DNA from 3 places in the Shewanella seohaensis genome. Region 1 is predicted to be linked to each of the others. Evidence: predicted binding sites of a transcription regulator. Region 1 holds the regulator's gene; each other region holds the start of a gene.

Region 1 (3,288 bases):
TCCCTTAGCAAACAGCTGATCGAGGTATTCACGGAACACGGCAGTATAGAGTTTATTGCCGTTAAAACTACGGCGAATAAAGAAAGCGCCGCCACGGCGGAATAGCGGCCCCGCAGGCCAGAAGTTTAGGTTAATCCCCGCCGCAATATGCGGTGGCACCATGCCTTGGTAATACAGAATGTAGGATAACAGCAGGTAATCCATATGGCTGCGATGGCAAGGTACATAAACAATTTCGTGACCATCATGGTGCAGTTGACGGATTTGCTCGGCACCTTTGATATTGATACCGCTGTAGAGCTTGTTCCATAACCAAGTTAAGAAACGCTCGGCAATACGCACTAGGCTGTCGGAATAATTCGCTGCAATTTCATCAAGATATTCAATTGCAGTTTCACGGGCTTGGGTTTCAGAAATCTTCTTACTCGCCGCCTCTTCCTGAATCGCCTTGCGTAAGGATTCGGATTTCAGCAGGGAGTGGAACATTGCCTGACGATTCGGCAGCACAGGCCCTGTCATCACTTTACGTTGGCGGCGGAAATGCACTCTGGCCACCCGCGCCAGTTTATGGGCAATCCCCATATCGGTGCCGTGTTCGTCGGCCATGTAACGCAGCGATACCGCATTCGAAAACTGCACAAAGTTGTGACGGCCCAAAAAGAGGATCATCAAGCACTTACGTAACCAAGTTGGATTCTCGCGCTCAAGCACAGCCGCCTTCATGGTGTCGTCTTCTTTACCCGGAGTACGGCCCCAATACAGACTCACAGGCACCAGCTGAATATCTAACTCTGGCTTTTCCTTATGGACGGCCAACAGGCGCATAAAACATTCTAGGAATGGCTCATTACTGGCACGCTCGCCAAACAAAGGCTTACGGCCTTCGAGGCAAACGACGCGGGGCGCGACAACGCCATTTACCACAAGCGGCTCGTAGGGGCTTGGCAAACCCAGCTTAGTGGTGATCTCGCTTAACGCAGCAATATCACTCAGGGATTCTGTTTTCATTACATAAGCAAGCGGTCTGGACGCGTCCAGATTCAGATCGGCAAAAGGATCCTGCGGCACAACAATAGTGTGCACTAAGTGTTTTTGGATCCAGCGTAATGATTTCAACCAAAGAGAGTCTTGTTTAGGCATTATTCTTATGCAATGTAAGTACGTTCATTAGCCCCATAGAATACCAGATTCTAGGGAATATTCGCTAATACTCTCCAATCGCGTTAAAAAGTGGTTAATACTTGCACTACGAATAATACTGTATATACTAACAGTAACTGTATAGAAAAACAGGAAAGAACATGAGACCGTTGACGCCACGCCAAGCCGAAATTTTAGAGCTGATTAAACGTAATATTGCCGAGACTGGCATGCCACCCACCCGGGCCGAAATCGCCACCCGTTTGGGTTTTAAAAGTGCAAATGCCGCCGAGGAACACCTTAAGGCATTGGCAAAAAAAGGCTGCATCGAGATCATGCCTGGCACTTCCCGCGGGATCCGCCTCCCAGTTGAGGAAGAAGATAACAGCGAATCTGGCTTACCACTGATTGGTCAAGTGGCTGCGGGCGAACCTATCCTCGCCCAAGAGCATGTCGAACAGTATTACCAAGTCGACCCCAGCATGTTCCACCCAGCCGCCGATTTCTTGCTGCGCGTCAGAGGCGACAGTATGAAGAACATCGGTATCCTCGAGGGAGATCTGCTCGCCGTTCATAAAGTACAGCAAGCGCGCAATGGCCAAGTAGTTGTTGCTCGCGTTGATGATGATGTAACAGTTAAACGCTTTGAAAAGAAAGGGAATCTTGTTTATCTACATGCTGAAAATGAAGATTACTCCCCGATTAAAGTCGATTTAAGTTTCCAAAGTCTAACAATTGAAGGGCTCGCCGTAGGGGTGATCCGCAATGGAGATTGGCTATGAACAAACTACTAGGTAATGCCCCGCGTCACCCCGGTTTATGGCTTGATGCGGTACGCGAAACCGATACAGACTGGCAGCATACGCCTATCATTACTATGCCCACCGAGAGCCAAGGGCGCCAAGAGCTAATGCAGCTTAGTAAGCAATTGGCACAACTGAGCCAACAAGGCCGCTGGGTCGTGCTCATCAATCCACCCAGTATCGGCTACAAGCAGTTACTGGCCAACGCTGGCGTGCGTATGGATCGTGTACTCTTAGTCCATGCGAAAGATGAAGTCGAAACACTTTGGGCCATGGAAAAAGCGTTAACCAGTGGCACTTCCAGCGCAGTAATTACTTGGATCCACTCACTCGATGCCCGCGACAATCGTCGTTTGCAAATTGTGGCCAAGAGCGCCCGCGCCATGGGAATCGTGCTCGAAGGTGTCGTAAATCACTCACCTACAGACGCGACACTCAAGCAACCAGCTCACTTTGCCCAAGGTAGTTTTTTTAGCTCTGTTCATTAAAATTTTTGCACTGCGTATTTAGCCTTGAAAGCCGCCTCACCTGTGAATGTGGGGCTTTTTTTTGGCAATTTTTCAGACAATTAGAAAAAGAAGTGATCTTGATCAATTTTTAAACAGCAAGTATGTTTGATTCAGGCGAGCATAATATATCGCCCGTTTAGGCAAAAAATATCGACGATTTATCGAATATCTCTTGCCCACAAAAATCGAGAATAATGGGTTTATTCAGCAGTATGTGCCAGTGTGGCTAATACCAGCAGTAACAATACTTAATCAAAAGTAAGCCGCCAACGCACGTTGAAGTCAGAGAAGCTTTTTTGGGAACTGAAGAGTTTGCATAGAGTTGAGACTTACTGTGTTGCTCTTCTTTGTAGTTGCTATTCGCAATTGGCAGAGGAGAAGTCTTGTGAAGCAATGGTTGTATTGTTTACTCGTGGTGCTATTCGCCCCACCGTTGGCCGCAGCGGACATGCGGTTCAACATGACCCCCGGCGTAACAGAAATCAGTGGCAAGGTTTATCACTTACACATGACGATTCTGTATATCTGCTGCGCAATAGGCCTAGTGGTTTTTGGCGTTATGATTTATGCCATGATCAACCACAGAAAATCCAAGGGCGCGGTCGCGTCTCACTTCCATGAGAGCACAAAAGTCGAAATCGCGTGGACGATTATTCCTTTTGTCATTCTGATCTTAATGGCGATTCCCGCCACGAAAACTCTGATTGCCATGGAAGATCCCAGCAATGCCGATCTCACGGTAAAAGTAACAGGTTCTCAATGGAAATGGCATTATAGCTACTTCGATCAAGATATTGATTTTTACAGCATTCTAGCAACACCAAGACCTCAAATCG
Region 2 (3,288 bases), on a different contig from region 1:
ATTTAACGGCACTTGCTGCGATTGCAGGCGACTAACTTCGATGTAGTAGCCATGCACTCGGTTGTAGCCAACCTTCAGCGTGGCAATACCAGTGCGCTCTTTTTCCCGCGCTTCGAGCTGAACTAGATAATCAGTGGCTCCTTCACTTAAGCCTCGCCATTCATCTAACTCGGCATTGTAGCCTTCACGGATCACGCCGCCATCACGGATAAGCATGGGCGGGTTATCGACAATGGCGCGCTCAAGCAGTTGTTGCTCTTCGGGAAACTCACCTAAGAGTTGGCCTAGTTTCACCGTATGGGGCGCACTTAACTGCGCGAGTGATTGCTGCAACTGAGGCAAGAGGTTTAATGCTTGGCGTAGGCGGGCAAAATCCCTTGGACGAGCGGTACGCAGCGCCAGCCTTGCCATGATACGTTCGATATCGCCTAGGGCTTTAAGCTGCTCATGCAATGACTCATGGGCCGTGGTCTCGAGTAATTCATTTACGGCCGTTTGGCGAGCAAAAATCTGGGCATGGTCTCTTAGCGGCTGATGGATCCAGCGTTGCAACATCCGGCTGCCCATGGCTGTGGCGGTATTGTCGAGCACGGCTGCTAGGGTGTTATCTCGACCACCACTCAAATTTTGTGTCAGTTCGAGGTTACGGCGCGTTGCCGCATCCAAGACAATCGTATCGGTTTGATTGAAACGGGTAATGGCATTGATATGCGGCAGGGTGGTGCGCTGGGTGTCTTTCACATATTGCATCAAGCAGCCAGCCGCTTGTAGTGAAAGCCTTGCATCGGTAATCCCAAAGCCGTGCAAATCCTTAGTGCCGAATTGTGCCAGCAGCAGTTTAATGCTGGTATCGTAATCAAACTCCCACTCGGGGCGGCGACGCTTGCCTTTAAAATGATGCAATAGCTCCATCGCGCCAAAATCTTCGCTATAGAGAATTTCGACTGGATTGGTACGTTGCAGTTCGGCTTCGAGGGACTCTTTTGTCTCTAATTCAGCAATCACGAAACGGCCGGAAGACACATCCAGGGTCGCGTAGCCAAAACCGACTTTACCTTGATAAACCGCGGCTAACAGATTGTCTTGTCTCTCCTGCAATAACGCTTCGTCGGTCAAAGTACCTGGGGTGACGATGCGCACCACTTTTCGCTCAACCGGGCCTTTTGAGGTAGCAGGGTCGCCAATCTGCTCACAGATCGCGACCGATTGGCCAATTTGAACCAATTTGGCCAGATACCCTTCAACTGCATGGTAAGGAATACCCGCCATAGGGATAGGATCTCCACCACTTTTGCCGCGGGCCGTAAGAGAAATGCCCAATAATTCAGAGGCGCGTTTTGCGTCATCATAGAAGAGTTCATAGAAGTCACCCATACGATAAAACAGCAGCATGTCGTGATGCGCTGCTTTCATGGTCAAATATTGACGCATCATAGGGGTATGTTTTTCTAAATCATCGGTATCTATAGGATTCATTAAATCGTTTTCGTCCGTTATGCCGGCCCAAAGCGGGGAAAAAAGTCGTACAGTAATGGGATAAAAAATCAGTGGATATGCACTATTACTGTCTAAAATAAATTGACGCCAATCTTAGCAATAATTTTCTGAAAATTGACCCTTAAACCATGCATATTCACTGATATCCTGACAAATCTGCAGCACGAGTCGGTAAAAGCTTGTCTCAACGGGAAAATTTTCTGACTTAAAAATAAATCATTCACAGGTCTTGATACTGTATGATTGTACAGTATACTAGTCAGCAGATTATGACAAAGAGCCTCGCTTTTTGTATTACCCGCTTTATTAAATTGAATATCACTTTTGACAGTACTGATACTGTCTAGATGAGGGAACAGGAATGAAGGTCGATCCAAACAAAGAGAAAGCACTTGCTGCGGTATTGAGCCAAATTGAAAAGCAATTTGGTAAAGGCTCCATCATGAAGCTGGGCGAAGACCGCTCTATGGATGTTGAGACTATTTCTACTGGTTCACTTTCCCTTGACGTCGCCTTAGGTGCTGGCGGTTTACCAATGGGACGTATCGTTGAGATTTATGGTCCAGAATCATCAGGTAAAACGACGCTGACATTAGAAGTGATTGCTGCCGCTCAGCGCGAAGGTAAAACCTGTGCCTTTATCGACGCCGAGCACGCGCTAGACCCTATCTATGCTAAAAAGTTAGGCGTTGATATCGATAACTTACTGTGTTCACAACCCGATACGGGTGAACAAGCCCTTGAGATCTGTGATGCGTTAACCCGTTCTGGCGCGGTAGATGTGATCATCGTTGACTCGGTTGCGGCATTAACACCCAAAGCGGAAATTGAAGGTGAAATTGGTGACTCACACATGGGCTTAGCTGCGCGTATGATGAGCCAAGCGATGCGTAAGCTAGCGGGTAACCTCAAGCAATCGAATACACTGTTAATCTTCATCAACCAAATTCGTATGAAGATTGGTGTGATGTTTGGTAACCCAGAAACCACAACGGGTGGTAACGCGCTGAAGTTCTACGCCTCTGTTCGTCTCGATATTCGCCGTACAGGTGCTATCAAAGAAGGCGATGAGGTGGTAGGTAACGAGACGCGCGTTAAAGTGGTTAAAAACAAAGTCGCTGCACCGTTTAAGCAAGCTGAGTTCCAAATTCTTTACGGTCAAGGTATCAACCGTACCGGTGAATTAGTCGATTTAGGTGTGGCTCATAAACTTATCGAAAAAGCCGGTGCATGGTACAGCTACAAGGGTGACAAGATTGGTCAGGGCCGTGCAAATGCTGGCAAATATTTGACTGAAAACCCAGCGATCGCAGCTGAAATTGATAAAACGCTACGTGAGCTATTATTGAGTAACCCTGCAGCCTTGTCATCATCAGCTTCTGATGATGAAAATAGCGAAGGTAATGTTGACTTCGAAACAGGCGAAGTATTCTGAGCCAGTCAGCCCGTCAAATCGCGGTCGCGCTGTTAGCGCGCCGCGACTATTCCCGCCAAGAAATCCGCTCCAAACTGCTCGAAAAAGGCTTTGAAATCGTTGATATCGATCCCGTGCTCGATGATTGTGAAGCATCGGGTTTTATCAATGATAAGCGCTATGCTGAGCTGCTCGTAAGAAGCCATATTGCCCGTGGTCATGGGCCTATACGTATTCGTCAAGCCATTGCCCAAAAGGGGCTTTCAAAGGATTGTATCGAAGCCGCGTTATCTGCAAATGATCATGATTGGTTTGAGTTAGCAAAAGCCACAGCCATCAAAAAATATGCTATCCCTAAAGTCACCGAGATTAAGGGT
Region 3 (3,288 bases), on a different contig from region 1:
ACTTCTTACTTTAGTTGCCGCTTTGCTCGTGAATAAAGAAAGTAATAACACACGTAAGCAAGTGGATGCGGACATTTCGGCGCTTGTGGCTCTCAAGGCCAATGAGATTGGTGGTTACTTTGTTGCCAAGGGACAAGTGATCCACTCGGTTTTTGCCGAGCCTGGGCTTATCCATTGGTTTAGCCAATATCATGCCCGTGGCAGTAACTTAGCCAACGATCAACAGTACCAAGATATTATTCGCTATTTCCGCTCGTTCTCCGACCGTGATAGCGATGTGAAGTCAGTGTTCTTTGGCTCGGCGAATACCTTCGAGTATTTCGACCTTAATGGCCGTTTCGATGGCGATCCAAACTACTACACTAACAAGCGTCCTTGGTGGCAGGAGGCTATCGATCAGCGCAGCTTGTTTGTGGGCGATCCTGCGGTCGATGCCAACGATGGATCTATTTCAGCCACGGTTAAAACCCCAGTCTATGGTGCCAATGGTGAACTCATCGGGATTGGTGGTATGGATATTCTCATTGATACCATTGGTAAAACCCTGTTAGCGCCAATCAAATACCGCAACTATGGCCAAGCCTTCCTGATGACAGATGAAGGTAAGCTGGTTTATTTCCCTGGATTCTCAGATAAATTCCCGCCGGGCTCACTTGCGAATCAAATCGATAGCCAGTTTAAGGACACCTCAGGTTTTACCGCCTTAAGACAGCAAATGCAGCGCGAAGCGCAGGGCTTTGCCGAAGTCACCTTTAACGGTGTGCCGCAGCGGGTAACCTTTGTGTCCGTGGGCGGTGATTATCCTAAGCAAAAATGGCACTTAGCCTTTATGTTGCCCCATGAGGTGATTGAAGCGCCAGTGACCGAAGCCTTTTGGAATGCCTGTTTTGTTGCCTTAGGGATTATGCTGTTGGTCGGCATCACAGTATGGTTGATGTTATTGCCCTTTAGACGCCAGCTCGGCAAATTGCTCGATGCGATGGAAGACATTGCCGAAGGTGATAGCGATTTATCCCAACGCATTTTAATGGAGCGCGAGGATGAGTTAGGCAAGCTGGGTGATGCCTTCAACCGCTTTGCCGAAAAGGTGCAGCAGATGTTACTGCACACTCGCAACTTAACCCAAGAGGTGGGCACAGGGGTGATGGATGCGCGCCAAGTGTGTGATTTAGCGGTATCTTCGGTGTCATCGCAGAAACAACAAATCGACTCAGTGGCCACGGCCGCCACCCAAATGGCACAGACGAGCCAAGAAATGGCGATTAGCGCCCAGCGGGCGAATGATTTTGCTGAAAAGGCACAAACCCAAGCCCATGACGGTACTCAAATTGTGTCCCGTGCGACCGAAGGTATGAAGGCATTATCGGTTCAAGTGATTGAAGCGGCCAAAGTCATCAAGGAGTTACGTAGCAGATCTGAGCAAATTGGCGAAGTGTTAAGCGTGATCCGTAACATTGCCGACCAAACCAACTTGCTGGCGCTCAATGCGGCCATCGAGGCGGCGCGGGCGGGTGAGCAGGGCCGAGGCTTTGCCGTGGTGGCCGATGAAGTGCGTACTCTCGCGTCTCGCACCCAAGATTCTACCGCCAACATTCAAGGGATTATCCAAACCCTGCAACAGAGTGCGCTACAAGCCGAGCAGGTGATGGAATCTGGGGTTGAGCAGGCAAGAGTCGGGCAAGACTTGACTACGCAAGTGGAGCAAGCCTTAAGTGATATCGCCAGTGCCATTGTGTCGATTCAGCAGCAAACGGTGGAGATCACCGTCGCGATTGGTCAGCAGGCCGTTGTGGCTGAAGAAGTAGCGCAAAACGTGGTTAGCGTACGTGGTTTGTCCGATCAGTCTTTGCTCTCGAGCCAAGATTTATCCCAAAGTTTGCAAGGATTTGAGCAAGCGACTCACGAACTCACCCGCAACATTGGGCAATTTAAGATTTAATTCAAAACGTTGCAAATCAAGGGAGCCTTAGGGCTCCCTTTGTTTTTTGAGCGCTTATAATCCAAGCGCAAACAGCACCGCGGCAAATTGATAAGTGGTACTTGATTACTGTTTTTATATACAGTATTTTGGGTGTCGGAGGAATGCAAGGTGCGAAAAATCATTCATATCGATATGGATTGCTATTTTGCTGCGGTGGAAATGCGGGATTTTCCCGAATACCGCGGTAAACCGCTGGCTGTCGGCGGCAGTCGGGTGCAGCGTGGCGTCATCAGCACTTGTAATTATGAGGCGCGCAAATTTGGTGTGCGTTCGGCTATGGCGACGGGTTACGCACTGAAATTGTGTCCCGATCTTATCCTCGTTCCCGGTCGTATGCAGGTCTACAAAGAGGTCTCACAGCAAATTCGCGCCATCTTTTCCCGATACACTGAGTTAATCGAACCGCTTTCCCTCGATGAAGCTTATTTAGATGTCAGCGATTGTAAGCTGTTTAAGGGCTCTGCCACGTTAATCGCCGAGGCGATTCGCCGTGATATTTTGGCCGAAACTGGGCTGACGGCATCAGCGGGCGTGGCACCGATTAAATTTCTCGCCAAGGTTGCCTCTGATTTAAATAAGCCCAATGGGCAATGTGTTATCCCACCCGATGAGGTCCCCGAGTTCGTTAAAAGCTTATCCCTGCGGAAAATACCCGGAGTCGGTAAAGTGACCGCTGAAAAACTGTCTTCGCTAGGCTTAAATACCTGCGCCGATGTGCAGGCTTATCCTAAGCAAGAGTTGATTGCCCGTTTTGGTAAGTTTGGCGCCGTGTTAGTCGAGCGGGCCCATGGCATCGATGAGCGCGGGATTTCTGTGAGCCGCGAGCGCAAATCCGTGGGCGTTGAGACCACTCTCGCTCAGGATATTTACACGCTGGAGCAGTGCCAGCAGGTGATGCCGGGATTAATCCAAGAGTTGTCCAGCCGTTTAGGGCGAAGCGCTAAGGGAAGGCAAATCCATAAGCAGGTGGTCAAACTTAAATTTAATGATTTTAAACAGACCACCATCGAGCATCGTAGTGACGAGGTCTCCGTGGTGATGTTTTATGAGCTACTGAGCCAAGCAATGGCTAGGCAAGAGGGCCGTGGAATTCGGTTACTCGGGGTTTCTGTTGGGCTCGCCGAGAGTAAAGACACGCTTTCGCCGCTCATGGCCCGCGAAACTAAGCAGTTGGATTTTGTGTTTTAGTGTTTATCTCATCTGGGCGGCTCAGGCTCCGCGCCAATCTAACCTAGCTTAGCTAAGTTATGTAAGTTAACGCGATAATCAGCCTTATGCAGTGCGCAAATAGAAGCAACAATAAGGCC

What was found. The regulator LexA, encoded in region 1, represses DNA repair genes until DNA is damaged. The targets are predictions, from matches to a motif close to TACTGTATNNNNATACAGTA.
Region 2: recA (recombinase RecA) is a predicted target of LexA. The motif match lies at 1,731-1,750, and genes of this name have one in related genera.
Region 3: dinB (DNA polymerase IV) is a predicted target of LexA. The motif match lies at 2,046-2,065, and genes of this name have one in related genera.

The regions. Positions count from the first base shown of each region.
Region 1 is NZ_JAKILE010000007.1:95,366-98,653, forward strand. It holds gene plsB (glycerol-3-phosphate 1-O-acyltransferase PlsB) at 1-1,140, opposite strand, end outside; gene lexA (transcriptional repressor LexA) at 1,302-1,922, shown strand; gene L2713_RS09970 (cell division inhibitor SulA) at 1,919-2,431, shown strand; gene coxB (cytochrome c oxidase subunit II) at 2,838-3,288, shown strand, end outside.
Region 2 is NZ_JAKILE010000004.1:271,578-274,865, reverse strand. It holds gene mutS (DNA mismatch repair protein MutS) at 1-1,476, opposite strand, end outside; gene recA (recombinase RecA) at 1,859-2,932, shown strand; gene L2713_RS06745 (regulatory protein RecX) at 2,950-3,288, shown strand, end outside.
Region 3 is NZ_JAKILE010000001.1:134,937-138,224, reverse strand. It holds gene L2713_RS00625 (methyl-accepting chemotaxis protein) at 1-1,939, shown strand, start outside; gene dinB (DNA polymerase IV) at 2,090-3,169, shown strand.